3 regions of the Pseudomonas sp. P129 genome follow, and region 3 is predicted to be linked to each of the others. Evidence: predicted binding sites of a transcription regulator. Region 3 holds the regulator's gene; each other region holds the start of a gene.
What was found. Region 3 encodes sigma-54, which starts transcription at its own class of promoters, with help from an activator protein. Its sites were predicted from a motif close to ANTGGCATNNANNTTGCTNT; they were not measured.

Region 1 (10,217 bases), 780 kb from region 3:
CAGATTCGATTGCGCGTCGTACACCTTGACCGTCGTTAGCGAGCTTTCGCTCGGCACCACGATCGACCCGGTCAGGCCTTTGGTGGTATCGACCGAGGTGCTGCTCGCATCGATGATCACTGAGCGACCGACCAGTGACGAGGCCTGCAAGGCCTGCGACGACTTGTAGCTGCTGGCGATCGTGTCCACCGTCGACGTCAGGTTCTGCATGCTTTCAAGGCTGCTGAACTGCGCCAGTTGCGCCACGAACTGCGTGTTGTCCTGTGGATCCAGCGGGTTCTGGTTCTTCATCTGCGTCACGAGCAACTGCAGAAAAGAGTCCTTGCCCAGCGTGCCGGTAGAATTCGTCGCGGTCGGCGTCGGATTCTGCAGCGTATTCAAAAATGTCGATGAAACGCTGTTTGCTGCGGTGCTATCAACGGCCATAACGTTCGCCTTCTATCACTGACCGAGGGTCAGAACCTTCTGCATCATGGATTTAGCGGTGTTCATGATTTCTGCGTTGGTCTGGAAAGACCGGCTGGCAGAAATCATGTCGGCCATTTCTTCCACGACATTGACGTTGGGGTAGTAGACATACCCGTCCTTGTCAGCGGAAGGATGATTGGGCTCGTAACGTGCTTCCAGGTTCGAGCTGTCTTCGATGATGCCGTTGACCTGAACACCCTGCCCGGCTTCGCCCTGGTCCTGGAACAGCGAACCACCTGTGGACTGCTGACCCTGCATCACGGTGGCGAACACCGGGTGACGGGCGCGATAGGTCTGGTCCATGCTCGAAGACACGGTCTCGGCGTTGGCGATGTTACTGGCCGTGGTGTTCAGACGCGTGGTCTGGGCACTCATGGCGCTACCGGCAATGTTGAACACATTGGCTAGTGACATGAATTATTCTCCGCGAAGGGCTGCAACCAGCCCCTTGAACTTGCTGTTGAGCAATGTGAAGCTGGCCTGGAAGCCCATGGCGTTCTCGGTGTAGCTGGCCTGCTCGACCTGGGAATCAACGGTGTTCTGGTCCAGCGAAGGCTGCGACGGCGTGCGATACATCAGCGTCCCGTCGTCATTGCCCATGCCCTCGGCTTCGATATGGCGGCTGTTGGTCTTGTTCAGCGCGAAGTGACCGTTCTGGACCTTGTCGTTTTCGGCAGCCAGCACCGAAGAGAAGTCCAGATCGCGAGCCTTGAAATTCGGGGTGTCGGCGTTGGAGATGTTGTTGGCCAACACCTCTGCACGCTGAGCCCGGAAGTTCAGAGCCTTTTCATGTATGCCTAGCGCTTTATCGAAGCTGATGCTCATTTCGGGAAACCTTTGCCGGTTGACCTGATTCTGTTGTTACTGACAAAGCAATCGGCGTGCCATGTTGTAAAAGCCAATGTTTGCAGGGTCCACAGGCGGCGGCGAGGCGGCAATGCCAGAAAAGCGGCAAGGCATTTCCGCTGTGGAGGGGTAAAGCGGCAAGGTGGGTGCCGTTTTTTTGCCAGTACCGGCTTGCCGCCTGGCAATCGTGGCCCTTCATCATTGCCTCAACCGGACACCCAATAAAAAAGAGACCCGAAGGTCCCTTTGACGATTGATCAGAGGCCAAGCTCGCTCAACCCCGGGTGATCATCCGGTCGGCGCCCCAGCGGCCAATGGTATTTGCGCTCGGACTCGGCGATCGGCAAATCATTGATGCAGGCAAAGCGCCGTTGCATGAGGCCGTTTGCAGCGAACTCCCAGTTTTCATTGCCATACGAACGGAACCAGTTGCCGGAGTCGTCATGCCATTCGTAGGCATAGCGCACGGCGATGCGGTTATCGGTGAATGCCCAGAGCTCCTTGATCAGCCGGTAGTCCAGTTCCTTACGCCACTTGCGTTCCAGAAAGGCCTGGGCCTCTGCGCGACCATTGACGAACTCGCTGCGGTTACGCCAGTAGGTGTCTTCGGTGTAAGCCAGTGCGACTTTCGCCGCATCGCGTGAATTCCAGCCATCCTCGGCGCCACGGACTTTCTGGACTGCAGTCTCCAGGGTGAAGGGTGGCAATGGCGGTCTTCCTTTATCACTCATCTCAGCGTCCTCAGAACGGTTTGTAGGGCAGGAATTTTCCATCGAGGGTGATCACGGCTCGCTCTCCCCCTTCCGGATCGTCGACTTTCTTGATGTCGAGCTTGAAGTTGATTGCGCTGATGATGCCGTCGCCGAACTGCTCATGCACCAGTGCTTTCAGCGTTGTGCCGTAGACCTGAACCATTTCATGGAAGCGGTAGATGGTCGGGTCGCTGGAGACGTCTTCGACATTGCCGCGCAACGGGATGGTTTGCAGTTCGGCGACCGCGTCCCGGTCCAGTCCGAGACGCTCGGCGACCACCTCGGCCACCGCTTGCGGCAAAGGGTGCTGCCCGAGCAATGCAGCGGTGACATACACCACGCTCAACCCCGTACCTTCTGCAAGTCCCGCCCAGGTCAGGTTCTTCGCAGTCTTGGCCTGCAGCACACGTTCAGTCAGATGCTGGCGCGGCGCTCGGGAAATATTGCTGTGCGGCATAGGTAACCCTCCGGAATGAATTCACATCACTCACAGGATCGGCAACTATCACCATAAGATCCAAGACTGATTTATGATCATCGCCATAACCCTGACTTATGGTGATGCTGTGCTGTTACGCCATATACGTTATTTGCTGGCAGTCGCCGACCATGGCAATTTCACCCGGGCGGCCGAGGCCCTGCATGTCTCGCAACCGGCGTTGTCGCAACAGATCAGGCAGCTGGAAAGCAGTCTGGGTGTGCAACTGTTCGACCGCACCCGCCGCAGCGTCGTGCCGACCGATGCCGGCCGCGTGTATCTGGACCACGCGCGTCGCTGCCTGCTTGAGCTGGATGCCGGGAAGCGTGCGCTCAACGATGTCAGCGACCTGTCACGCGGACAATTGCGCCTCGGCGTCACGCCTACCTTCAGTGAATACCTGATAGCGCCGCTGATCGACCGCTTCAGCGCGCTGTATCCGGGAGTGGCAATCATCCTCACGGAGCTGCCTCTGGAGCAGATTACCGAGGCACTGATCAGTGACGCGCTCGATCTGGCCATCGGTTTTGCCGGCAGTCACGCTGTCGAGATAGACAGCCAGCCGCTGTTCGATGAACAACTGTGCCTGGTCATGGCCAAACCTGCCTCCGAGAAGCAGGCCGCGCTGACACTTGAGGACCTGCAAGCGCTTCGCTTCGCCTTGCTGGCCCCCGGATTTGCCACTCGCCAGCTGCTGGATGCCTGGTGCCAGATGCAGAACTTCAAGCCGATCGTTGGCCTGGAAGCGAACTCGATTGCCATTTTGCTCAAGGTCGTCGCTCAGGGCCGCATGGCGACCATTCTTCCCGATGCCATCGTTCGCAAGCAGCCCGGGTTGTGCGAAGTCCAGACGATCCCTGCCCTGCCTGGGCGAACGGTTGCGCTGCTGCGGCGTAAAAACGGCTACCAGAGCGCCGCCGCCAAGGCTTTTGCAAAACTGGTGAGCGATATCAGAACGAAAATATGAACCCGATGGGCAGACAATCAGAGCTGTTTTCAGCCGCGCACAAAAAAAGAGACCCGAAAGTCTCTTTTTTCATGACAGGCCACTGACAGATCGTCACTTGGCCTTGTAGATGATCCCGGGGCTGCACTGAACCATCTGATAGTGATCCGGCAAACCATTGAGCGCTTCGGAAGCCCCGAGAAACAGGTAGCCGCCTGGCTTGAGCGTGCCGTGGATGCGCAGCAGGATGTCTTTCTTCACTTCGGCGGAGAAGTAGATCAATACGTTACGGCAGAAAACGATGTCGAACTTGCCCAGCGAGGCGTAGCTGTCGAGCAGGTTGAACGAGCGGAACTCCACACGACTCTTGATCGGCGCCTTGACCACCCAGCGGCCCGGACTTTTTACGTCAAAAAAGCGCTGCAGACGGTCCGGCGACAGGCCGCGACCGATGGCCAGGCTGTCGTACTCGCCGGTCTTGCAGTTATTGAGCATCAAGCCCGACAGATCGGTTGCGACGATCTGCACGCCCGATTTGAGCTGTCCCTGATTGGCTCGCTCGAACTCATCGATGGACATCGACAGCGAATACGGTTCCTGACCCGACGAACAGGCGGCCGACCAGATGCGCAGACGCTGACCAGGACTGGCCTTGATCTGCTCGGGCAACACCTTGTTCTTCAACACTTCGAACGGATAGGTGTCGCGAAACCACAGGGTTTCGTTGGTGGTCATCGCATCGACCACCTGCTCGCGCAAACCACTGCGCGGCTGGGTCTGAATGCGCTGGACCAACTCGCCAAGCGACTTGATGCTTTGCTGCTCCATCAATTTGTTGAGGCGGCTGGACACCAGGTACTGCTTGTTTTCCCCAAGCAGAATGCCACAGGCTTTTTCCAGAAATACCCGGAACTGATCAAAATCCAAATTACCCGTAGACAAAGTGCCGCCTCTCAAATCATGTGAATCACCGGGGACGACGCCCCCGGCTGGTTATTCTGCTGCCTTGATCCGCGCAACGACCCTGGCCGCCAGATCATCAGGCCTGAATTTCGCGAGAAAATCATCCGCGCCGACTTTCTTGACCATCGCCTGGTTGAATACCCCTGACAGCGAGGTATGCAAAGTGATGTGCATCTTCTGCATGCGTGGATCATTGCGTATTGCTGCGGTAAGGGTATAGCCATCCATCTCCGGCATTTCAATGTCGGAGATCATCATCAGGAACTCTTCTTCAGGTTTTTTGCCTTCTGCAACCATCTTGAGCAGGTAATCCAGCGCCTGACGACCATCGTTGAGCGCTACGACTTCCACCCCGACGGTTTCCAGGCAGCGGCTCACCTGCTTACGGGCCACCGACGAGTCGTCGACCGTCAGCACACGCAGGGAGACAGCCTTGTGCTGAACCTCGGCGTCAATGACACCGACCGAGATTTCTTCGGACACTGGCGCGACTTCGGCGAGAATTTTCTCGACGTCGATGATTTCCACCAGCTGGTTATCAACCCGGGTCACGGCGGTCAGGTAATGATCGCGCCCGGTGCCCTTGGGTGGTGGATGAATCTCTTCCCAGTTCATGTTGACGATGCGTTCGACAGAATGCACCAGAAAGCCCTGAACCTTGGTGTTGTACTCGGTAATGATGACGAAGGAATTAACCAGCGAAATCATCCCCGTGGAACCTGTCGCCATTGCCAGATCCATGATCGGGATCGTGCCGCCACGAATATTGGCCACGCCCCGAACGATCTTGCTCGATTTGGGCATGATGGTGAGTTTCGGGCATTGCAGTACTTCTTTTACCTTGAAGACGTTGATCCCATAGAGCTGCTTGCCGTCGAGACGGAACAAGAGCAGCTCCAGGCGATTCTGACCCACCAGCTGAGTTCGCTGGTTTACCGAATCCATTACACCTGCCATGCCGAACCCCCTTACAAAATGACCGCCGCCCAGACACCAGATCAACAAGCGGCACGGGCTTTGCTATTTATTACTTCATGAACGCAAAGACGACAATTTCTCGACACCTCGCATTAGAAACCCGCAGGCTTCTGTGCGCAATCGCCCTGCTGTGCCTTTCCAGCACGGTGACCCTCGCTCGTGCCGAGAATTTCACACTGCCTGAGCAGCTTATCGGCGTCACCCAAGGGTTTCTTGAGTTCACAGTAGAAGACTATTTGGCAACCAACCAGATTGACGGGCGTCATGAGATACAGGTCAAGCAGCTCGACCCGCGTTTAAGGATGGGTGCCTGCGACAAGGATTTGACAGCCACACTGGAAAGTCCTCGCCCGGTTGGCCGGGTTACCGTGCGGGTACGCTGCGAAGGTTCTTCGCCCTGGACGGTGTTTGTGCCCGCCCAGGTGTTGCTGTATCGCAACGTCGTGACCGTGATGCGCCCGCTCAAACGTGACGCGATCGTCACCGAAGAAGACGTCGCGATGCGCGAGCGGGATGTCAGCAGCCTGGGTCAGGGTTTCCTGGCATCGCTGGATCAGGCAGTCGGTCAGAAGGTTGTCCGACAGATGGTCATCGACCAGGTCATCACCCCGGTGGCGCTTGAGCAGCCACAAATGATTCACAAGGGCGATCAGGTGGTGATCATCGCCCGCAGCGGCTCGCTGGCGGTGCGCATGCCCGGCGAAGCGATGTCCGATGGAGGCTTCAACGAACAGATACGGGTGAAAAACCTCAATTCCCAGCGGGTGATCAAGGCAAGTGTCACCGGCCCAGGGCAGGTGGAAGTCGCTATGTAGTGCATTGATGGTGGCGCGAAGGGTGTGTTTTTTTTAGACTGCGGGGAATGCCCGACGGCAAATGTCGTCTATTGGGAAGCTTTCTCACAATCAGCCTAAAGTTTGATGGGGGTTGGCCGAAAACAAGGCAAGCGTCCAAACACCCAGAGGTTTTTTCAATCATGGTCATAGATTTCAGTCGCCTTAACAACTCACAGTCTGTTGCCGGTGCTTCACGTACCAGCGCCAGTAAAGACACCGCCAAAACCGATGCTCCAGCCCCTGCCGTCACCGCAGGTGTCAAAAGCACCGGGGAAACTTTTTCCTTGAGCAGTGAGGCTCAACAGTTGCAGAAAATCACGGACAAGCTGACCGATCTGCCAACCGTCAACAGTGCTCGGGTTGCCGAGCTCAAACAGGCCATCGCCGACGGTAGTTACACAGTGGACAGCAACCGTGTCGCCAGCAAACTGTTGAATTTCGAAACCCAACGCTAAGCCAAGGCTGGCGCTGGATATTCTGGACGCTTAAAAACCAGAGCATGCGATGCAAGACACTACTTTGCTGCAGATGATCACTGACGACATGGTTTCGGCCCGACAGCTTCTTGAGCTGTTGCAGGCCGAATCACTGATTCTTCACGGCCGCGACATGGGCGAGATGGAGCAGGTGCTGGCGCAGAAACAGGCGCTGGTCATTCTTCTCGACCAGCATGGTCGCAAACGTAGCCAGGTGCTTGCGGGCATGGGGCTGCCTGCCAATCGCAGTGGTCTCCAGCAACTGGCCAGCCAGTCGGATATCGGTGAGCAATTGCTGCTGGCCGCCGACGAACTGAATACGTTGATCAACGAATGCCAGACGCTCAACGAGCGCAATGGTAGTCTGATCCAGTTGCAACAGGTCAGTACCGCTCACCAGCTTCGCATCCTGAACGGTGGCGATACGCCTACACTCTATGACAGCCGCGGATCGACTGCGCTTAGAGCAAAACCACGCCCTCTGAGCCAGGCGTAACTTCCTGTATCAAGGTTTCGTGCATAGTGGCAGAATGCCTGCTGTTGCGTTGCCGTAGTATTTTGCCTGGAGATTCAAGAACGTGAATGGCTCAAGCGCGGACGATGCTCCGCAGCCCCCGAAGGTTCTCAATACACCTTTGGAAATTGCCGCTAACCTGCGGCTGCTACTCGAGAGTCATGATCCTCTGATCATTACCTTTCACGAGCGTCCCCAGCGCTTTCAGAGTTATCTGCTTGAAGTCGACCGTGACAACAACGTCATGGCCCTCGACGAAATGATCCCCCGCGATGGCGAACGCTTTCTGAGCAACGGCGAATCCTTCCGTGTCGAAGGCTTTCATGACGGCGTGCGGATTGCCTGGGAAAGTACTGCGCAGATGGACATCCTCAGCACCGACGGTCAACGCATGTACCGCGGCCCGATGCCTGAGGAAGTGGTTTATCACCAGCGCCGCAACGCCTTCCGGGCCGCGCTGAAGCTGGCGCAGCTGGTCGACGTCGAAATCGGCGGTGACCGCCTGAAATTCACACTGGCTGGCAAGCTGCTGGATATTTCTGCCACCGGTTGCAAGTTGCGCTTCGAGGGCGACGTGTCCGATCGCATGCAATTGGGCCAGGTATACGAGCGTTTCGTTGCCAAGCTGCCTTTCGGCGCCATGACAGCACCTGTCGAGTTGCGCCACCTGCATTTCGAAGAACGATTCAACACCACCTTTGCCGGCGTGCGCTTCCACAACATGAGTGGGCTGGTGCAGCGTCAGGTCGAACGTTTCGTCTATCAGTTACAGCGCGAAGCACGGCGCTTCGACAAAGACGACGACTTCTGACACTCACCTGAATCCCCCGGCGATTGCGGCATTGCTGCCGCAATCGTGTACTGCCCTACCCCTCAGGCCTTCCAGGTCTCGCTTTCACGCTCGCGTTCATGCTCATCGGCTTCGGTTGTTTCCGCTCCGGCAGCCGGCTCGCTCTGCGCCAGAACCTCGCTTTCTGCCTCGGCCTCTGCTTCAGAAACCGCCTCGGGATCCGCCTCTGGCTCAGGCTCAGGCTCAACGGTTGCCTGCATCTGCTCCTGAACCACCTGCTCATCGACACGCGGGTCAAGTGCAACCACCAGTGGCGAACTGGACATACTGTCCGGCATCGCAACGTGGTGCAGCGGTGCGTTTTCGACCTGGTGCAGGTGAGTGACCGCCTTGGGCCTGATCAGCAACACCAGAATCACACCCGCGCCACAGACAAACGCATAGAGCATGTGCCCGCCAAACAGCTTCATCACCACACCTGCGGCCAACGGACCGATACTGGCGCCAATGCCATAGGTCATGAGCAACATGGCCGTCAGCGACACCCGGCGCTCGGCCTCGACGTGGTCATTGGCGAAGGCCACTGCCAGTGGATAGAGGCAGAACTGCATCAGCGAAGCCAGAAACCCGACACCGAACAGCACCTCGACTGGCACGCTGGGAAACACCGCCAGCGGTAACGACGCCACCACCAGGGCGGCGGCAAAGATACGCATCAGTACGGAACGGTCATAGCGGTCGGACAGCAGGCCCAACGGCCACTGCACCAGAAACCCGGCCAGAATGCAGCAGCCCATGAACAGACCGACCTGCTCGGTGGACAGCCCCTGCTCGGCGGCGTAGACCGGCGCCAGGCCGTAGAACGAACCGATGATCAGACCGGCGCCCAGTACCGCCGTCAACGACTGCGGCACACGTTTCATGAAGAAGCGCGGCTCCAGTGGTGCCGGATGCAGAGGCGCCGGGTGAATCGCCCGGGTCATGGCGACGGGCACCAGGCACAGTGCGAAACACAGCGCTACCAGCATCAGCAGCTCAGGCCCCAGTTGCGGGTGAACCACCAGCACCAGCTGACCCAGTACCAGCCCCAGGTAGGATGCAATCATGTAGCCGCTGAAGACCATGCCGCGCTGTTTGGCGGCCGCCTGCTCGTTCAGCCAGCTCTCGATGACCATGTATTGGCACATCATGCCCAGACCGACGATCACCCTCAGCACCAGCCAGGCGGGCAACCAGCTGATCAGGCCATGCCCCAGCACCGCCGCACCGACAATGCCGGCACAGGTGGCGTAGGCGCGAATATGTCCGACACGGCCGATCAGGCGGTGACCGATCTTGCCGCCCAGCACCAGACCGAAATAGTTGGCGGCCATCAACGCACCGACCCACAGGCTGTCAACCTGATCGGCCGCCAGGCGCAGGGCCAGATAAGTGCTCAGCAGACCCGAGCCGATCAACATCATCAACGAGGCAAAATAAAGCGCTCGAAAGGACTTCCAGATTTGGCGCATCAACTTTCCAAAAATAGGGAGTCGCCCGACTGGGCGAGCCCGACACTGCGATTCTTAAACCTGAGCAGCCAGCACGCGCCGTTCCCAGGGGGTTATCTCGTCGAAAAAACTGGTCAGTTCCAGGGCCTTCGACGCAATGTAGCCTTCGATGAATTCATGACCAAACAGTTCCTTGGCCAACTGACTGCTTTTCAGACGCTCCAGAGCAGCGTGCAAGGTACACGGCAGTAACAATTCTTCCGGCACCTCCAGTTCGCCCTGCAGCGGCGGCGTCGGTTCCAGTCGCTGCTCGATGCCGTGCAACCCGGCCGCCAGACTTGCAGCGATGGCCAGATAGGGATTGGCGTCAGCGCCCGGCAGACGATTCTCCACCCTTCTGGCCGCCGCTGCACTCGACGGAATACGTAATCCGGCAGCGCGATTGTCGTAGGACCAGCAAGCGTTGTTGGGCGATGCATAAGGATGGCACAGGCGCTGGTAGGAATTCACATTGGGCGCGAACAGCGCGGTGAAGTCCGCCATGCAGGCTTGCTGGCCGGCAATGAAATGACCAAACGTGTCGCTCGGCTCACCCTGCGCATCACTGAATACATTCACTGCGCCCTCTGCTGCCACCACGCTCTGATGGATATGCATCGAACTGCCCGCCGTATGGGCGA
Region 2 (10,217 bases), 790 kb from region 3:
ATTGCCAGTGGTATCCGCACGGACCTGCAGATCGATACGTCCAACGTCGGTGCCAGGGCCACGACCACGGTGGCTGAAACTATCAATCTGGATGCCTCGCTGCCTTCGCTCGCCCGCTTGCCGACCTTTGACCCGGCCGACCCCGCGACCTACACACGGGTCGCCACCCGGACCATCCAGGATGTGGGCATCACTCCGGTGCCCGCAGCCGATCATGAGCTCAAGCAGTATTTCGTCAAGACCGAGGCTAATCAATGGTCCATGTATGTGCTGGTGGACGGGCGCAATCCGGTGGATCCCGACAGCGTAGCGCCGTTGCAGGTGAGCCTTGAGCTCAAGCCTGACGGCTCCCTGTCGTACAGCGGCAATGATCAGCACCTGAGCAAAGTCTCGGACACCGAATTTGCCTTGCAGGGTTGGGTACCTGCCACGCAGATCAATGGCGCGTGGGCGGCGAACGGCTCGCTGAACGGCGGGGCTGTTTCGTTGCCGTTGAGCGATGCCGGGACCAGTCTGCTCGACCCGGGCGATACGGTCATGCATCGGCCGGTTCCGCACTTCAATCCCGCAGATCTGAACACTTACAGCAGGATGTTCGGTAACCAGATCTTTGACAGTCAGGGCAACACCCATGAGCTGAAACAGTATTTCGTGAAGGACGGCACCAACAGCTGGCGCATGCACGTGCTGATCGACGATCGAAACCCGCAGAACTCCGCTTCCACCACGCCGCTGACAGCGAATATCGTCTTCGATTCGCATGGCACTGTTGCGTCGTTGACCGGCAGTCCGGGTCTGAGCAGCAGCAATGGCAATCAGCTGAAACTCACGGGCTGGTCGCCGGTGATGGCGGTTGATCCTGGCACCAGTCGTGAGCGCTGGATAGCCAACGGGGCGGCCGGCAGCGCTGACGGCATCACCATCGACTTCACCCATCTGCTTCAGCACAACGCTGCCAGTTCGCGCTCCGCCGCCTACGTGGATGGCCATTCGGCAGGGGAGTTGAAAAGTCTCGACGTTGGCCGGGACGGCATTCTGCGTGCCGGGTTTACCAATGGCATGACTAAAGATATCGGTCAGGTGATGCTCGCCAGTTTCGCCAATCCCCATGGCTTGCAGCCGCGTAGCGATACACGCTGGGCCGCCACCGCTGATTCCGGAGTGGCTGAATATGATGTGCCGGGCGTCGGTACGCTGGGCAGTATCGTCAGTGGCGCGCTGGAGGGTTCGAACGTCGTGCTGGCCGATGAGCTGATTGCGCTGATCCAGGCCCAGACGGCCTATCAGGCCAACTCCAAGGCGATATCCACCGAAGTGACGTTGATGCAGACGCTGATTCAGTCGACCTGATCAGATCGAGCAGTCGGCTTTGATGAAGTGGCCTTTCAGGCGTTTCCAGCCTGGGCCCGGGCTGGCCTGGGCGCAGACGATACGGCTGTCGCCCTGCCATTTGTAATAGTGGGCGGGATCGGCCTGAGAGAGCAGGGCAAGGGTCATCAAGCTCGCGCTCGCGATACCGATGATGCACGCACGAAAAGGCATGACGGTTCCCGTTCAGGGTTGCGGTGTCGGCAAGGTTATCACTGTCGATCCGGTTCTCGGCGCAGTTCGATGAAGTTTTTTTGGCGGTGTTTCCGGTCTGGCAAGCGGCAGGCGGCAGTCCACCGCCGCTATTGGCTGACGCGCGCTCCTCAGGCCGTCGGCGAATGCCGGTTTTTACTGGCTAATCAGGCATTTGTATCGAGCCTGACAAGTTGGTTCAAAAATTGCTTTAACCCTTTCAGAACAGCTACAGGCGGCAAGCGTCTGTCGGAGGAGGAAGACTGTGGACAAGTTGCTTTACGTCGCAATGAGCGGTGCATCCGAAAACGCGATCGCGCAAAAGGCTCATGCCAACAACCTGGCAAACGTCTCGACCAACGGTTTCATGCGTGACCTTGAACAGGCCCGCTCGATGCCGGTGTTTGGCGAGGTCATGCCATCGCGTGCCTACGCCATGAGCGAGCGTCCCGGGACCGACTTTTCCGCCGGCGCCATGGTGCAGACCGGTCGTGAGCTGGACATCGCTGTCAAGGGTGATGGCTGGATCGCGGTGCAGACGCCTGACGGCGGTGAAGCCTACACCCGCAGTTCCGGCATGAACATCGATGCCCTGGGCGTGTTGCGCGACGGCAGCGGTTTGCCGGTTATGGGCAACGGCGGTCCGATTGCCGTGCCGCCTCAGCAGCAGATCGAGATCGGCGCCGACGGCACGATCAGCATTCGTTCGCTGGGCGAGAGTCCGCAGGTGATGGCGCAGGTCGACCGCATCAAACTGGTCAGGCCTGACCTGAAGACCATGGAGAAGGGCCCTGACGGTCTGATCCATACCAAGACCGGCCGGCCTGCCGACGCAGATGCCACCGTTCAGGTCGAGTCCGGCTTTCTGCAGGCGAGCAACGTCAATGCGGTCGAGGAAATGACCTCGGTACTGGCCTTGTCCCGTCAATTCGAATTGCACGTCAAGATGATGAAGACCGCCGAAGAAGACGATCAGTCTATGGCTCGCGTCTTGCAACTTGGCTAATCAATGACAGCTTGCGCCGACAAACCGGCGCTCGAGGAGAACACACATGCTTCCTGCTCTATACGTCGCCAAAACCGGCCTTGCCGCTCAGGATACCAACCTGACCACCATCTCCAACAACCTGGCGAACGTCTCGACCACCGGTTTCAAAAGTGACCGGGCCGAGTTCCAGGACCTGCTGTATCAGATCAAACGCCAGCCGGGTGCCCAGTCCACTCAGGACAGCGAACTGCCTTCCGGCCTGCAACTGGGTACCGGTGTGCGCATTGTCGGCACGCAGAAGAACTTCACTGCCGGTAGCCTGCAGACCACCAACAACCCGCTGGACCTGGCGGTCAACGGTCGTGGTTTCTTTCAGGTGACCCAGCCGGACGGCACCATTGCCTACAGCCGTGACGGTACGTTCCACCTCGACGCCAACGGCCAGATCGTCACGGCCAACGGTTATGCCCTTGAGCCTGCGATTGTCGTTCCGCAGAACGCCCAGACCTTCACGGTCGGTCAGGACGGTACTGTTTCCGTCACGCTGGCAGGCGCAACCGCTACGCCGCAGATCATCGGCAATATCCAGACCGCCGACTTCATCAACCCGGCCGGCCTGCAGGCCATCGGTGGCAACCTGTACCTGGAAACCGGTTCGAGCGGCGCGCCGCAGATCGGCACCCCTGGCCTTAACGGCCTGGGTCCGACCCTGCAGAACACCCTGGAAAACTCCAACGTCAGCACCGTTGAGGAACTGGTCAACATGATCACTACCCAGCGCGCCTACGAGATGAACTCCAAAGTGATCTCGACCGCTGACCAGATGCTGCAAAACCTGACGCAGAACCTGTAAGGCCTTGATGTCGCTGCTCGTAGAACCGCTCAATCCGATGGGGCGCCTGATAAGCGCCTGTTACACCGCGAGGTTTCAAGTGTCATGAACCGCCTTAGTGTTCCGCGTTTTTCAGTGTTGATCGCTTCATTGTGCGGGATCACCCTGCTGTCCGGCTGTGTTGCGCCGACGGCCAAGCCCAATGACCCTTATTACGCTCCGGTGTTACCGCGTACGCCCATGTCGGCGGCTGCCAACAATGGCGCCATCTATCAGGCCGGTTTCGAGCAGAACCTGTACGGCGACCGCAAGGCCTTCCGTATTGGCGACATCATCACCATCACGCTTTCCGAGCGTATGGCGGCGAGCAAGGCGGCCACTTCGGCGATGTCTAAGGACAGCACCAACAGCATTGGTCTGACCTCGCTGTTCGGTTCGGGTCTGACCACCAACAACCCGATTGGCGGCAACGACCTGAGTCTGAACGCCGGTTACAACGGTGCGCGGACCACCAAGGGTGATGGCAAGGCTGCACAGAGCAACAGTCTGACCGGTTCGGTCACCGTGACGGTTGCGGATGTGCTGCCCAACGGCATTCTGGCGGTACGTGGTGAAAAGTGGATGACCCTCAATACCGGTGATGAACTGGTGCGGATTGCCGGCCTGGTCCGGGCTGACGATATCGCCACCGACAACACTGTGTCATCTACCCGTATCGCTGATGCACGTATTACCTATTCGGGGACCGGAGCCTTTGCCGATACCAGCCAGCCAGGCTGGTTCGACCGGTTCTTCCTCAGCCCGTTGTTCCCTTTCTGATAGCGGGATAGACATGATCAAGCTCAAGCAACTGATAGCGGCGACCTTGTTGTTGTCCACAGCGTTCGGCGTCCACGCCGAGCGTCTGAAGGACATCGCGAGCATCTCTGGCGTACGGGCCAACCAGTTGATCGGTTACGGTCTGGTCGTGGGTCTCAATGGTACAGGTGACCAGACCACCCAGACCCCGTTCACCCTGCAGACCTTCAACAACATGCTGTCGCAGTTCGGCATCAAGGTGCCGTCGGGTTCGGGCACCGTGCAGCTGAAAAACGTCGCGGCGGTCGCTGTGTATGCGGATCTGCCTGCCTTCGCCAAGCCGGGGCAGACGGTCGATATCACCGTTTCCTCGATCGGTAACTCCAAGAGTCTGCGCGGCGGTGCGCTGTTGATGACACCGATGAAAGGTGTCGACGGCAACGTTTACGCCATCGCTCAAGGCAACCTGGTGGTCGGTGGTTTCGATGCGGAAGGCCGTGACGGTTCGAAGATTACCGTCAACGTCCCGTCGTCGGGACGCATTCCTGGCGGCGCTTCGGTCGAGCGCTCGGTGCCGAGCGGCTTCAATCAGGGCAATACCCTGACCCTGAACCTGAACCGTTCCGACTTCACTACGGCCAAGCGGATAGTCGACAAGATCAACGAATTGTTGGGCCCGGGCGTCGCTCAGGCCTTGGACGGTGGTTCGGTGCGTGTGACCGCGCCGCTTGATCCGGGTCAGCGTGTCGACTACCTGTCGATTCTGGAAAACCTGGAAGTCGATCCCGGCCAGACCGCTGCCAAGGTCATCATCAATTCGCGTACCGGCACGATTGTCATCGGTCAGAACGTCAAGGTGTCGCCTGCTGCCGTAACCCACGGCAGCCTGACCGTGACCATCACCGAAGACCCGATCGTCAGCCAGCCGGGCGCATTGTCCGGCGGTCAGACTGCGGTAGTGCCTCGCTCGCGGGTCAATGCCCAGCAGGAGCTGCACCCGATGTTCAAGTTCGGTCCAGGCACCACGCTGGATGAGATCGTTCGCGCGGTCAATCAGGTGGGCGCTGCGCCCGGTGACCTGATGGCCATTCTCGAAGCGCTTAAACAGGCCGGCGCGTTGCAAGCCGACCTGATCGTGATCTGAGGATTCGAGCATGGATATGCCCAAGAGCGGAATTTCGTCGGCGGTCGACTCGGGTGCGTACACCGACGTCAACCGTCTGGCGTCGCTGAAGCATGGCGACAAGGACAGTGTGGAAAACCAGAAGAAAGTGGCCCGCGAGTTCGAGTCGCTGTTCGTCAGCCAGATGCTCAAGGCCATGCGCTCGGCCAACGAAGTGCTGGCCAAGGACAATCCGATGAACACCCCTGCCACGCGGCAGTATCAGGATATGTATGACCAGCAGCTGGCGGTCACACTCTCCACGCGTGGCAACGGTATCGGTCTGCAGGATGTGCTGATGCGCCAATTGTCGAAAGACAAGGGGATAAACCATGCCGCGCCGGTCAATACGACCGACGCTGCAACGGCCGCTACTGACGCTGCGCCGGCCAAGACCGGTCTGGCGACCAGTGTCTACCAGCGTCCATTGTGGGCCACGCGCTCGGCGGCTGCCGATCAGGCGGCGGCTGCGGCATCGGCGTCCGGAGAAGGGCGCAATGACATGGCGCTGCTCAACGCCCGCCGTCTGTCCCTGCCCGCCAAGCTCACCGATCGTCTGCTGGCTGGCATCGTGCCGTCCGCTACAACCGCCGTCAGCAACAGCCCGGTACCCGCTCGCGCGACAGCCGGCAGCACAGGCAACAACGGCGACTGGACACTCGATCCGAACCTGGCGCCAGCGCCCGAGTACGTGCGTTCCATGGCCCAGCCACCGCTGGCACCGGCCAAGCGTGCGTTCAGCAACGCCGATCAGTTCGTCGAAACCATGCTGCCATTGGCCAAGGAAGCCGCAGCACGTATCGGCGTTGACCCGGTCATGCTGGTGGCGCAGGCGGCACTGGAAACCGGTTGGGGCAAATCGATCATGCGTCAGCAGGACGGCAGCAGTAGTCACAACCTGTTCGGCATCAAGGCGGCAGGCAGCTGGAAGGGTGCCGAAGCGCGCGCGATCACCAGCGAGTTCCGCGACGGCAAGATGGTCAAGGAAACCGCGGACTTCCGTTCCTACGATTCCTATGCCGACAGCTTCCACGACCTGGTCAGTCTGTTGCAGAACAACAGTCGCTATAAAGAAGTGGTCAATTCGGCCGATAAACCGGAACAGTTTGTAAAAGAATTGCAGAAAGCCGGTTACGCCACTGACCCGGACTATGCCAGCAAGATTTCGCAGATTGCCAAGCAGATGAAGAGTTACCAGACTTACGCCGCTGCAGCGGGCTCTTCCACGACTTTATAAGGTTTGACTCATGTCGCTGATTTCAATTGGGCTCTCAGGTATCAATGCCAGCAGTGCCGCGATCAACACCATCGGTAACAACACGGCCAACGTGGATACCGCGGGTTACTCGCGTCAGCAGGTGCTGACCACGGCTTCGGCGCAGATCGCTCTTGGTCAGGGTGTGGGCTACATCGGTACCGGCACCACGCTGTCCGACGTACGTCGCATCTACAACAGCTATCTGGACACCCAATTGCAATCGAGCACCGCCCTCAGCGCGGATGCAGTGGCTTATTCCGGTCAGGCCAGCAAGACCGATACATTGCTGTCCGACAGTGCGACGGGGATCTCCGTGCAGCTGGCGGATTTCTTCACCAAGATGCAGGGCATCGCCACCAGCGCCACGCAGTCGGCAGAACGCTCGTCGTTCCTGACCCAGGCTGGCGCGTTGAGCGCACGCTTCAACTCGGTGTCGTCGCAGTTGTCCACGCAGAACGATAACGTCAACACGCAGCTCAACACCTTCACCAAACAGGTCAACGAACTGACCACCACGCTGGCGAGCCTGAACAAGCAGATTACACAAGCGTCGGCGGGCAATGCCACGCCTAACACCCTGCTTGACTCGCGCAGTGAAGCGGTTCGTCAGCTCAACGAGCTGGTTGGCGTGAAAGTGGTCGAGAACAACGGCAACTTCGACATTTATACCGGCACCGGACAATCGCTGGTCAGTGGCGGCACGTCCTACAAGATGTCGGCCAGCCCGAGCCCGTCCGATCCGTTGCAGTACAACGTGCAGATTGCCTACGGCCAGACCCAGACCGATGTGACCTCGGTGCTTACTGGCGGCTCGATTGGTGGTCTGTTGCGTTATCGCAACGAAGTGCTGGTGCCCGCGACCAATGAACTGGGCCGTACCGCGATGGTGCTGTCCGATCAGGTCAACAGCCAGATGAGCCAGGGTATCGACAGCAAGGGCAACTTCGGTTCGAACCTGTTCTCCAGCATCAACAGTGCGGATGCCATCACCCAGCGCAGCGTCGGCAAAACCACCAACAGTGTCGGCTCCGGCAACCTCAACGTGACGATCGGCGACACCAGCAAGCTGACCGCCAACGATTATGAAGTGACGTTCAGCGATTCATCGAATTTCAGCGTGCGCCGTCTGCCCAATGGCGAGAGCGTGGGTGCCGGTTCGCTGGCTGACAATCCGCCAAAGCAGTTCGATGGCTTCAGTGTGAGCCTCAACGGCAATACGCTGGCCGCCGGTGACAGTTTCAAGGTCATCCCTACCCGTACTGGCGCCTCGGGGATTTCGGTGGTGCTGACCGATGCCAAGGACATTGCAGCTGCCGCGCCGTTGACGGCAACCGCGGGTAGCAGCAACTCCGGCACCGGCGGCTTCACTCAGCCGGTGCTGAACACCAAGTCCGATATCTACGACAGCACCCAGACCGCTGACCTGCGCAATGCGCTCAAAGACTCCACCCCGATGAAACTGGTAATGGGTGCGGTCAGCAGCACCGGCGTGCAGAGTTATACCCTGATCAATGCGAGTGGCGGGGCGGTGCTTGACCAGAATGGCAACGCCGTCAGTGGTTCGATCATTCAGGGTCAGGCCAACACCGTCAAATTGAACGTTGGCTATACCGACACCACGACAACGCCGAGCAGCAAAACCGCTTTTGAACTGCAAATGACCATTTCCGGCTCGCCGGTTGCCAATGACACGTTCAGCATCGGCATGACCGGCGGCGGCTCGTCCGATAACCGCAATGCGTTGGCGGTGGTCGGCCTGCAGACTGCCAAGACTGTCGGCGTCGTCAACGGTGGTGTGGGTACCAGCCTGTCCGGTTCGTATGCAGATACGGTGTCTGTTGTGGGTACGCTGGCGAGCCAGAGCAAGAACGATGTGACCGCCACAGCGGCCGTTGTCAGCCAGGCGAAGTCGTCACGCGATTCGGTCTCGGGTGTATCGCTCGATGAAGAAGCGTCCAACCTGATCAAGTACCAGCAGTACTACACCGCCTCTTCGCAGATCATCAAGGCGGCACAAACCATTTTCAGCACGCTGATCAACAGTCTTTAAGGAATCGTGAGCCATGCGTATCTCGACTACCCAGTTCTTCGAATCCACGAACACCAATTATCAGCGTAACTATTCGAACCTGAACAAGACCAGCGAAGAGGTTTCCAGCGGCATCAAGCTCAATACTGCGGGCGATGATCCGGTGGGTGCGGCGCGCGTACTGCAACTGACCCAGCAGAACTCCATGCTGACCCAGTACGAAACCAATATCGGCACGATCAATACCAATGCGGTGACCACCGAAACGACGCTGACCAGCATCATCGACACGATGCAGGCCGCGCGTGAGCAGATCGTCTCGGCAGGCAGTGGCGCCTTTACCGACTCGGACCGGCTCGCCAAGGCTTCGGCCCTCAAGCAGTACCAGAGTCAGATTCTGGGCCTGATGAACAGCCAGGACCCGAACGGTCAGTACATATTTTCCGGTTCCAAGGCCTCTACGCCACCGTACTCGCTGAACGCCGACGGCTCCTACAGCTACAAGGGCGATCAGACCAGCGTCAATCTGGCGGTAGGCGATGGTCTGGTGATGGCCAGCAACACGTCAGGTTTCGAGGCCTTCGAACAGTCGGTCAACACAACCCGTACGTCTGCCACACTGCTCTCGCCTGCAACCGATGACGGCAAGATCGGCCTCAGCAGTGGCCTGGTGACGTCCACTCCGACCTATAACGCCAGCTACCAGGCCGGTGAGCCCTACACGCTGACCTTTCTCAGCGGTACGCAGTTCAAGATCACTGACGCCAGTGGCACTGACGTGAGTTCCGATACGTCGTCTGGCGGCAAGTTTTCCCACGGCTCGTTCGATGCCCAGACGTTCACCTTCCGCGGCGTGGAAATGACCCTCAACGTCAACCTGCCAGCCGCTGACCGGGTTTCGGACGCTACCGCAGATGCGGCGCTGGCCAATCGCAGCTACCAGTTGGCGTCGACACCGGACAGTGTTTCCACCTCGCGCAGCGCCGGCAATACGTCAACGGCGACCGTCAGTAGCTCTGTCGTGGGCAATACCGCTGCGGACCGGACTGCTTTCAACAATACCTTCCCGACAGACGGCGCAATCCTCAAGTTCACCAGCCCGACCGATTACGACCTGTACGCCGCGCCACTGACCAGCAGCAGCAAGCCAGTGTCCAGTGGCACCATGACTGGTTCGACGGCCAATGCTTCAGGGGTGAACTTCAATATCAGCGGCACGCCGGCTGCCGGCGACCAGTTCATCGTCGAGTCTGGCACGCACCAGACCGAGAACATTCTCAATACGCTGACAGCGGCGATCAAAGCCCTGTCGACGCCCACCGATGGCAACCTGGTGGCCTCGCAGAATATGACGGCAGCGCTGAACTCTGCGCTGGGCAACATGAGCAGCGCCATCGAGCAGGCCTCTACGGCACGCTCCAACGGCGGTGCGCGTCAGCTGGCGGCAACCGCCCAAGGCACGACCAACGATCTGCTCAAAGGCAACAACACCACTGAGCAAGGCACTTACGTAAACGCCGACATCGTCGAGGCGACCACCCGCCTGACATTACAGAAAACCATGCTGGACGCTTCTCAGCAGGTGTTTAC
Region 3 (10,217 bases):
TTCTGAATGCGCAAGGCAACCTTGAAGCGGCTCACTCCGCCTATTTATAGAAGCCATTATGTTCACTAAAAAAATTCGCAAGTTCCTGCTTCTCGGGGTACTGGCGCTGCTGCTGGCAGCGGTCGGTTACTGGAACATCAGCCCGGAAAGCTTCATGGATCAACCGGTCTCGACGGTCGACGACACGGTCATCGACTACTATGCAATCAACGCCCACAGCGTTCAGTACCTGCCCGACGGCACACTTCAGTACGACATGACCTCCGACAAGGTGGAGCATGTGAAAGCCACTGACGTGACCCTGCTGACTACGCCCGACCTGCACATGTACCGCGGCGGCGAGTTTCCCTGGCACGTGCAGAGCAAGAAAGGCGAGGTTTCGTCCGGCGGCGACCAGGTCGAGCTGATCGATTCCGTGCGCGTCGAACGTACCGATGAAAAACAACGTACGACTATTATCACCAGTAGTCGCATGACCGTATTCCCTCAGAAGCAATATGCGCAGACCGACCAAGACGTTAGAATCGACGGCGCAGGCGGTGTGACCACGGCCAAGGGAATGAAAGCGTATTTGAAAGACAGCAGGATGGACCTGCTGTCCAACGTAAGAGGACAGTATGAGGCTCGTTAAAACTCTTCCTTTATTGCTCGGCCTGGGCGCAGCACTGGGAAGCGCGAGCGCCTGGTCCCTGCCAACCGACCGAGATCAGCCTATCCACATCCAGTCTGACGATGCTCAGCTCGATGACAAGAAAGGCGTGGCGACTTACAAGGGCAATGTCATCATCACTCAGGGCTCGATGAAAATCACGGGCAACACCGTGACAATCACGCGTAATGCCCAGGGCGAAGTCGACGTATTTACCTCCGTCGGCAATCTGGCCTACTACGAGCAGAAGCCTGCCGTGGACAAGCCGATCGTGCAGGCCTATGCCGTCACCATCCAGTATTACGCCGGCCAGGACCGTATCGTCCTGATCGACAAGGCCAAGGTCATCAATGACGGCAACACCTCGGAAGGCGAGAAAATCGTCTACGACACGGTCAGACAGGTCGTCAGTGCCGGTCGGGCCAATGGCGGCGCCAAGGTGACCACGCCACGTCCGCGTATCGACATGGTCATCCAGCCGAAAAAGAAAACCGATCAACCTCAGAAGGCCCAGTAAATGGCGACGCTCAAAGCCCAGCATCTGGCTAAAAGCTACAAAAGCCGGCAGGTCGTGCGCGATGTGAGCATCTCCATCGACAGCGGCCAGATCGTCGGCCTGCTGGGCCCGAACGGCGCCGGCAAGACCACCTGCTTCTACATGATCGTGGGTCTGGTCCAGGCTGATCAGGGGCGCGTGCTGATTGACGATCTGGATGTCAGCCATCAACCCATGCACGGTCGCGCCCGCGCAGGCATCGGCTACTTGCCTCAGGAAGCCTCGATCTTCCGCAAGCTGTCGGTGTCCGACAACATCATGGCGATTCTCGAGACCCGCAAGGAGCTCGATGCCGGTGCTCGCCGCAAGGAGCTGGAAAGCCTCCTGCAGGAGTTCCACATCACCCATATCCGTGACAACCTGGGCATGAGCCTGTCGGGTGGTGAACGTCGCCGTGTGGAAATCGCCCGGGCTCTGGCCACCGCGCCTAAATTCATCCTGCTGGATGAACCGTTTGCAGGTGTCGACCCTATTTCGGTAGGCGACATCAAGCAGATCATTCACCATCTCAAGGCCAAGGGTATCGGTGTACTGATCACTGACCACAACGTCCGGGAAACGCTGGATATCTGCGAAACAGCCTACATCGTCAACGATGGACAGCTGATTGCGGAAGGCGATTCGGAGACCATTCTGGCGAATCAGCTGGTGAAAGAGGTCTACCTCGGCCACGAGTTCCGCCTTTAATCGACTGCCCTTTGCGCTTCGCAGCCGATTGATGCCTACGCAGTGTATTGACAACATTTTATTTGTCATATCACTCTAGGCAAACGCACAGGTTTCAGGCATATAATTTGCTTAAGTTGGCGCCACGGCGCCTGTAGTAGATGGCGCATGCGCGCCGGCGAATAAGGTGTTTAGCCCCTGCCATGAAACCATCGCTAGTCTTGAGAATGGGCCAGCAGCTGACGATGACACCGCAGCTGCAACAGGCAATCCGCTTACTTCAGCTTTCCACTCTGGATCTCCAGCAGGAGATCCAGGAGGCGCTGGAGTCAAACCCTATGCTGGAGCGGCAGGAAGAAGGCGACGACTTCGACCATTCCGACCCGCTTGCCGACAACATCGAACAAAAGCCCAACCCCGACGTTCAGGAACCGACCTATCAGGAATCCGCGCCTACCGTGGACAACCTTGAAGAAGGTGAATGGAACGAACGCATTCCCAACGAGCTGCCCGTCGATACCGCATGGGAAGACATCTACCAGACCAGCGCCAGCAGCCTGCCAAGCAACGATGACGACGAGTGGGACTTCACCACGCGCACCTCTGTGGGCGAAAGCCTGCAAAGCCACCTGCTGTGGCAACTGAATGTCGCGCCGATGTCCGACAAGGACCGTCTGGTAGCGGTTACGCTGATCGACTGCATCAACAACCAGGGTTATCTCGACGAGACGCTCGATGAGATTCTCGAGTCCTTCGACCCCGAACTGGACATCGAGCTCGACGAGATCGAAGCCGTACTGCACCGCATCCAGCAGTTTGAACCTGCCGGCATCGGCGCTCGCAACCTGAGCGAATGCCTGCTGCTGCAACTGCGCCAGCTGCCAGCAAAAACACCCTGGCTGACAGAAGCACAACGCCTGGTCAGCGACTACATCGACCTGCTCGGAAGCCGCGACTACGGCCAGCTGATGCGACGCATGAAGCTCAAGGAAGACGAGCTGCGTCAGGTCATCGAACTGGTGCAGAGCCTCAACCCGCGTCCAGGCTCGCAGATCGAATCCACAGAAGCCGAATACGTCATTCCGGATGTGATCGTGCGCAAGGACAATGAACGCTGGCTAGTCGAACTCAATCAGGAGTCGGTGCCGCGCCTGCGCGTCAATCCGCAATACGCGGGCTTCGTACGGCGCGCCGATACCAGCGCAGACAACACCTTCATGCGCAATCAGTTGCAGGAAGCGCGCTGGTTCATCAAGAGCCTGCAAAGCCGCAACGAAACGTTGATGAAGGTCGCCACGCAAATCGTCGAACATCAGCGCGGTTTTCTCGAGTACGGCGACGAGGCCATGAAGCCGCTCGTCCTGCACGACATCGCCGAGGCAGTGGGCATGCACGAGTCGACCATCTCACGCGTAACCACCCAGAAGTTCATGCACACCCCACGCGGCATTTACGAGCTGAAATACTTCTTCTCAAGCCATGTGAGCACCTCCGAGGGCGGTGAATGCTCGTCCACGGCAATTCGCGCAATCATCAAAAAACTGGTTGCGGCGGAAAATCAGAAAAAGCCGTTGAGTGATAGCAAGATCGCTGGTTTACTGGAGGCACAAGGCATTCAAGTAGCCCGTCGCACAGTCGCCAAGTACCGTGAGTCTCTCGGGATCGCCCCTTCCAGTGAGCGTAAGCGGCTGATGTGATGCAGGCCGAGCCACAGCGTCCCAGAGGCATGCGCCATGCCTGCCTCTTTATGCACTGGCAAAGGAGAAAGCTGTATGCAAGTCAACATCAGTGGACACCAACTGGAAGTGACCAAACCCCTTCGTGAATACGTTGAGCTCAAGCTCAAGAAGCTCGAGGGGCATTTTGACAAGATTACCAACGTGCAGGTCACGATGACGGTCGAAAAGCTCAAGCAGAAGATCGAAGCCACGTTGCACATCCATGGTGGAGAGGTCGTTGCCAATGCTGAACATGATGACATGTATGCTGCCATCGACCTGCTCACTGACAAGCTAGACCGACAATTGCTCAAGCATAAGGAAAAGCAGCAAAGCATCCTCAAAGGTGCGGCCGCTCGCTAACGCCCATTTAATGATCCGAATCGAAAATATCCTGACTCCCGGCCGCTCCCTTGTGAACGTGCCGGGCGGCAGTAAAAAGCGTGTACTCGAAGAAATTGCCAACCTGATCGGCCGTGAAGTGCCGGGCATGGTGTCGGACACAGTATTCGCAAGTCTCGTCGCCCGGGAAAAACTGGGCTCGACCGGTTTTGGCAACGGTATTGCCATCCCCCACTGCCGCCTCGCTGACTGCAGCGAGCCTGTCAGTGCAGTGATTCACCTCTCCACCCCTGTGGATTTCGACGCCATCGATGGTGCGCCGGTCGACCTGCTGTTCGTCTTGCTGGTCCCGCAAGCTGCCACCGATGAACACCTGGAGCTGCTGCGCCAGATCGCCAGCATGCTCGACGACAAAGATGTGCGTAAGCGCCTGCGCAGTGCCGAAAGCGCTGAGGCGCTTTATCAAGTGGTGCTGGACGTGCAGAACGGAAACTGACCATGCGCATGATCATCGTCAGCGGTCGCTCCGGCTCAGGCAAGAGTACGGCGCTCGATGTGCTGGAAGACAACGGCTTTTACTGTGTCGATAACCTGCCGGCCGGCCTGTTGCCGGAGCTGGCCGAACGCGCGCTGATCAACACCGAACTCGCCGAACCCTTGCTGGCGGTTTCGATAGATGCCCGCAATCTGCCCAGCCACCTGACCCGTTTTCCGCAGATGCTGGATGAAGTACGCTCGCGCAATATTCAGTGCGACGTGCTGTATCTGGATGCAGACGAAGCCACCCTGCTCAAGCGCTTCTCGGAAACCCGGCGCCGCCACCCGCTGAGCACGGCAGATCGTTCGCTGGCCGAAGCGATACGTGATGAAACCGCACTGCTTGGCCCGATCATCGATCTGGCCGACCTGAAGATCAACACCACCCACCTGAATCTCTATCAGTTGCGCGACGCGCTCAAGCTTCGTCTGCTGAACAAGCCCGAGCCAGGCACTGCATTTCTGATCGAGTCCTTTGGTTTCAAGCGCGGCATGCCTGTCGATGCAGACCTGGTATTCGATGTGCGCTGCCTGCCCAATCCGTACTGGAAGCCAGAACTGCGCGACCACTCGGGGCTTGAACAACCCGTTATCGACTACCTGTCGGTGCAGCCTGACGTCGAAGAAATGTTTCAGGACATCTTCGCTTACCTGAACAAATGGCTACCCCGGTTTGCAGCCAGTAACCGTTCTTACGTTACCATTGCCATCGGCTGTACCGGCGGACACCATCGTTCGGTCTACCTGACCGAGCGGCTTGGTCAGGTCTTGCAACAATCACTCAAGAACGTTCAGGTCCGCCACCGCGACCTCAGCTGAAGGATTTTCACTGCGATGCCCGCTCGTCAAATCACCATCATCAACAAACTGGGCCTGCACGCCCGCGCTGCCGCCAAATTCGTCGGGGTCGCAGGCAAGTTTCCCTGCAAGATCAGGGTCGGCCGCACTCCGGAGAGCATGGTCGACGGTAAAAGCATCATGGCCGTGATGATGCTGGCTGCCGGCAAGGGCACCGAGATCCACCTGAACACCGAAGGCGAATTCGAACAGGAAGCGCTTGATGGCCTGATCGAGCTGATCGACAACCGGTTTGATGAGGGCGAATAAGCCCTCGTACAAACGCGGTATCCGTCACCACCAGCCTTGCACGCGCATCCAGCTCAGCCCGTGGGCAATCAGTAGCGCCATACCCGCCAACAGCAGCACGCTCCCGACTGCCAGACGAAATAACCGCACATTGCTGAGCGTGAGGAATCCGGAGCGCATACGCCGCCTTGGGTCCGGCTGCCAGGCTCAGGCCAGAGCGGCCTGATAACGGCGGGACACCTCATCCCAATTGATCACGTTGTAGAACGCATTGATGTATTCGGGACGACGGTTCTGATAGCGCAGGTAGTAAGCGTGCTCCCACACGTCCAGCCCCAGAATCGGCGTGTTGCCGTTCATCAGCGGGCTGTCCTGGTTACCACTGCTTTCCACCACCAGCTTTTTGTCAGGCGTGACGCTCAGCCATGCCCAGCCACTGCCGAAACGGGTCAATGCGGCCTTGGTGAATGCCTCCTTGAAGCTTTCGTAGCCACCCAGTTGCTCATTGATGGCAGACGCGACAGCGCCCGTGGGCAAGCCGCCGCCGCCCGGCACCATGACTTCCCAGAACAACGAGTGATTGGCATGGCCGCCACCCTGATTGATCACCGCTGGACGCAGGTTTTCAGGCAACTGCTGGACACTGGCCACCAGCTTCTCCACCGACCAGTCGGCGAACTCCGTCCCTTCGACCGCGGCATTGAGGTTATTGATGTACGTCTGGTGATGCTTGGTGTAGTGGATTTCCATGGTTTGCGCATCGATATGTGGTTCAAGGGCATCGTATGCGTAAGGCAGTGCAGGCAAGGTGTATGGCATTTCAATGTGCTCCGTAGAAAAGTCCGGAAGGGCTTGCCGAATGGCGCTGTAGCGATGAACGGGTGTGCTCGCTGCCGCTGTTCAGCAACCGATGAGTGCGCGGGTATTCGCCGTGTTCGCTGATGAAACTCAGCAGCTCGGCGTATGTTTTGCTGCTGTGGCGCAAGGCTGCCTCGCGTAACGCGGGCGGGAGGCGTTGATTCTGCATGGTCTGCAACAGGTGCTGGTGGATGGCACACAGGTACTCGGCGCTCTCCTCCGGCTGGCCCAGACTCAGGTGCAGATCCGCCAGGTTATGGTGAGAAATCACACAGGCCGCGACCGCTTCATCGACATCCGCCCAGCGCTCGAACAAGACCTGCGCCAACGCCAGCGCCTGAAGGTACAACTCGCGAGCTTCGACCCAGTCGCCAAGATTGAAACAGCGATTGGCCAGCTCGATGGTGCGTTTCCAATGCTGCATGAGGTACCTCCAGGAACATTGACTGGGCAGCGACCATGGGCCGGGGCGGGGCGCTCAATCGCGCCAGGTAACGCCCCTCGGCGAGGTAATGCTCGATCAGCCGAGGCTCGTCGGTTTCAAGCGCACAACGAATCCGCAGACTCAAGCCACGCTGGTTTCCAGATAAGACAACTCGTGCAGAACAGACCCCATGATCGCAGTTCATTTTAGAAATGATATTCATTATTAAATGAGATACAGAATCAACACAAGCCCGATCGCTTCACCGCCTTGCGCCGGTGAGCGTGAACATGCTTTGAGGGAGACGTAACACGCGGGTTCGGACGAAGGTTATGGGCGGCCAAAACCGGAGGTGGATGGGTGACGCAGAGCGTCACGAACGGCATTCCCACGCGGGAGCGTGAGGAACGATCAGCCTGACTATCGTGCGGCGCTCCGCGTCGCATGCCTTTCCGGACGCTCTGCGCCCTCTTGACGACGCAGAGCGTCGTGAACTGCACTCCCACGCTGGAGCGTAGGGAACGATAACCTCAACTATCGTGCGGCGCTCCGCGTCGCATGCCTTTCCGGACGCTCTGCGTCCTCTTGCGACGCAGAGCGTCGAGCACTGCACTCCCACGCTGGAGCGTGCGGAACGACCATCGCAACTATCGTGCGGCGCTCCGCGTCGCATGCCTTTCTAGAAGCTCAGCGTCATCCTGGCGACGCAGAGCGTCGTGAACTGCATTCCCACGCTGGAGCGTAGGGAACGATAACCTCAACTATCGTGCGGCGCTCCGCGTCGCATGCCTTTCCGGACGCTCTGCGTCCTCTTGACGACGCAGAGCGTCGTGAACTGCATTCACACGCGGGAGCGTGAGGAACGATAGCCTGAATCGGGGATCTGTCAGCTCCCCGCCACCATCATGCGCTCGATCAGTACCGAGCCGGTGCGGATGTTGCTGCGCAGCTCAAGATCGCTGCCAACGGCGACGATCTGCTTGAACATGTCGCGCATGTTGCCGGCAATGGTCACTTCCTGAACCGGGAACTGAATCTCGCCGTTCTCGACCCAGAAGCCTGCCGCGCCGCGTGAATAGTCGCCGGTGACCATGTTCAGACCGCTGCCCATCAATTCGGTCACCAGCAGGCCACGTCCCATGCGCCGGATCAGCGCAGCCTGGTCGTCCGAGCCATGGCTAACGAACAGGTTGTGCACACCGCCCGCGTTGGCGGTGCTCGGCATGCCCAGCTTGCGGCCGGAATACGTGCTCAGCACATAGGAAACCAGATCGCCACCTGCCACGAACGGTTTGGCGAAGGTCGCCAGACCATCGCTGTCGAACGCCGAGCTGCCCATCGCATGCCTGAGGTGCGGGCGCTCATCAATGGTCATCCACTCAGGGAACAGGCGCTGACCCAGCGCGCCTTCGAGGAACGACGACTTGCGATACAGGGTACCCCCGGAAATGGCGCCGAGAAAGCTGCCGAACAGGCCGCCTGCCAGCTCTGCAGCAAACAGCACCGGCACTTCACAGGTCGGCACAGGACGCGCGCCCAGACGGCTCGCTGCACGCAACGCCGCCTTGCGACCAATGCTCTGCGCATCGGCCAGCAGCTCGCCCTGGCGGTTGACGTCATACCAGTAATCGCGCTGCATCTGACCTTCGCCCTCGGCGATCATCACACAGCTGAGGCTGTGCCGCGTTGACGCATAGCCACCGATGAAGCCATTGCTGTTGCCGTACACACGGCAGCCCTGATGGGTATTGAGCGTAGTGCCGTCGGCATTCTTGATGCGGCTGTCGGCATCGAAGGCCGCCGCTTCGCAGAGCAGCGCTTTCTCGATGGCCTGCTCGGGCGTGATGTCCCAGGTGTGATAAAGGTCAAAATCCATAACCTCTTTGGCCATCAGCGCAGCGTCAGCCAGCCCGGAGCTGTCATCTTCGGAGGTGTGTTCGGCAATCGCCAGTGCAGCGGCGACCGTTTCACGAATGGCATCGGCACCGGTTGCCGACGTGCTGGCCGAGCCCTTGCGCTGCCCGACATACAGGGTGATACCAAAGCCCTGATCGCGGTTGAACTCGACGGTTTCAACTTCACGCTGACGGACCGAGGTCGACAGCCCCTGGTCCACCGAGACTGCGACTTCGCAGGCGCTGGCGCCCTGACGCCGGGCTTCGGCAATGATCTGCTCGACCTGTTCCTGCAGCTCGGGCAAGGCTTGTGGGCCGACGCTTTGGGTTGCACTCATGACTTTCTCCATCAAATTCTTCTTTCAGCACAGGCCGAGTACCGACCGGGCCGGACAAGCGGCCCACGACTGGTTATCATGGCGGCGTTTCTTTGCGGACTGCCCCCATGGTTGATTCTTACGACGACTCCCTCGACGGGGAGAAAAGCAAAACCCAGGTCAAACGAGAGCTGCATGCTCTGGTCGACCTCGGCGAGCGACTGACAACACTCAAAGCCGATGTGCTGGCCAAGCTGCCGCTGACCGACGCTTTGCGCAAGGCCCTGGCCGAAGCGCCCAAGCACACGGCGAACATCGCGCGAAAGCGGCACATTCTGTTCATCGGCAAGCTGATGCGCGATCAGGACCAGGAAGCCATTCTGGTGTTGCTGGACCAACTCGATGCCTCCACTCGCCAATACAATGAACGTTTCCACAATCTGGAGCGCTGGCGTGACCGCCTGATCGCGGGCGATGACGCCGACCTCGAGAAATTCGTTGTCGAATACCCCGATGCCGACCGTCAGCAGCTGCGTTCGCTGATCCGTCAGGCGCAACACGAAGTTGCACGCAACAAACCGCCGGCCACCAGCCGCAAAATCTTCAAATACATCCGTGAGCTGGACGAACTTCAACGCGGTCTGCGTTGACTTCGCCCTCGGGGCCGGCGGCAGCAAGCAGCCGGCCCCGACTCACCTTCAGCTACCGGTGCCACCCACGGTAATCGCGTCGATTTTCAGCGTAGGCTGACCCACACCGACCGGCAGCGACTGGCCATCCTTCCCGCATGTGCCGACGCCACTGTCCAGCGACAGATCGTTACCCACCATCGATACCCTGCTCATGGCTTCCGGCCCGTTACCGATCAAGGTCGCGCCTTTGACCGGCGCAGTGATCTTGCCATCTTCGATCAAATAGGCCTCACTGGTCGAAAACACGAACTTGCCGCTGGTGATATCCACCTGACCACCGCCCAGGTTGGCGCAGTAGATGCCGCGCTTCACTGAAGCGATGATTTCCTGTGGATCGCTCTGCCCGCCCAGCATGTAGGTGTTGGTCATGCGCGGCATCGGCAGGTGGGCATAGGACTCGCGACGGCCGTTGCCGGTGCGGGCCACGCCCATCAGGCGTGCATTGAGCTTGTCCTGCATGTAGCCCTTGAGTACGCC

Region 1: the regulator sigma-54 is predicted to act here: its motif matches at 1,338-1,357, upstream of flgB (flagellar basal body rod protein FlgB).
Region 2: the regulator sigma-54 is predicted to act here: its motif matches at 1,754-1,773, upstream of KBY02_RS05615 (flagellar basal body rod protein FlgF).

What each region holds. Positions count from the first base shown of each region.
Region 1 covers NZ_JAGPYS010000001.1:1,267,469-1,277,685, reverse strand. The annotation lists gene flgD (flagellar hook assembly protein FlgD) at 1-426, opposite strand, end outside; gene flgC (flagellar basal body rod protein FlgC) at 442-882, opposite strand; gene flgB (flagellar basal body rod protein FlgB) at 886-1,293, opposite strand; gene KBY02_RS05580 (DUF1348 family protein) at 1,572-2,045, opposite strand; gene cynS (cyanase) at 2,056-2,523, opposite strand; gene cynR (transcriptional regulator CynR) at 2,597-3,511, shown strand; gene cheR (protein-glutamate O-methyltransferase CheR) at 3,605-4,432, opposite strand; gene KBY02_RS05560 (chemotaxis protein CheV) at 4,484-5,410, opposite strand; gene flgA (flagellar basal body P-ring formation chaperone FlgA) at 5,488-6,246, shown strand; gene flgM (flagellar biosynthesis anti-sigma factor FlgM) at 6,408-6,722, shown strand; gene KBY02_RS05545 (flagella synthesis protein FlgN) at 6,772-7,239, shown strand; gene KBY02_RS05540 (flagellar brake protein) at 7,322-8,068, shown strand; gene KBY02_RS05535 (MFS transporter) at 8,131-9,558, opposite strand; gene KBY02_RS05530 (glutamine synthetase family protein) at 9,613-10,217, opposite strand, start outside.
Region 2 covers NZ_JAGPYS010000001.1:1,279,900-1,290,116, forward strand. The annotation lists gene KBY02_RS05605 (flagellar hook-basal body complex protein) at 1-1,350, shown strand, start outside; gene KBY02_RS05610 (hypothetical protein) at 1,351-1,542, opposite strand; gene KBY02_RS05615 (flagellar basal body rod protein FlgF) at 1,826-2,566, shown strand; gene flgG (flagellar basal-body rod protein FlgG) at 2,613-3,401, shown strand; gene flgH (flagellar basal body L-ring protein FlgH) at 3,486-4,199, shown strand; gene KBY02_RS05630 (flagellar basal body P-ring protein FlgI) at 4,213-5,322, shown strand; gene flgJ (flagellar assembly peptidoglycan hydrolase FlgJ) at 5,333-6,577, shown strand; gene flgK (flagellar hook-associated protein FlgK) at 6,588-8,648, shown strand; gene KBY02_RS05645 (flagellar hook-associated protein 3) at 8,662-10,217, shown strand, end outside.
Region 3 covers NZ_JAGPYS010000001.1:487,478-497,694, reverse strand. The annotation lists gene KBY02_RS02235 (KdsC family phosphatase) at 1-50, shown strand, start outside; gene lptC (LPS export ABC transporter periplasmic protein LptC) at 59-631, shown strand; gene lptA (lipopolysaccharide transport periplasmic protein LptA) at 618-1,166, shown strand; gene lptB (LPS export ABC transporter ATP-binding protein) at 1,167-1,892, shown strand; gene KBY02_RS02215 (RNA polymerase factor sigma-54) at 2,075-3,568, shown strand; gene hpf (ribosome hibernation-promoting factor, HPF/YfiA family) at 3,644-3,952, shown strand; gene ptsN (PTS IIA-like nitrogen regulatory protein PtsN) at 3,963-4,427, shown strand; gene rapZ (RNase adapter RapZ) at 4,430-5,287, shown strand; gene KBY02_RS02195 (HPr family phosphocarrier protein) at 5,303-5,575, shown strand; gene KBY02_RS26100 (hypothetical protein) at 5,600-5,734, opposite strand; gene KBY02_RS02190 (superoxide dismutase) at 5,762-6,373, opposite strand; gene KBY02_RS02185 (tetratricopeptide repeat protein) at 6,375-6,836, opposite strand; gene pmbA (metalloprotease PmbA) at 7,723-9,069, opposite strand; gene yjgA (ribosome biogenesis factor YjgA) at 9,177-9,698, shown strand; gene tldD (metalloprotease TldD) at 9,747-10,217, opposite strand, start outside.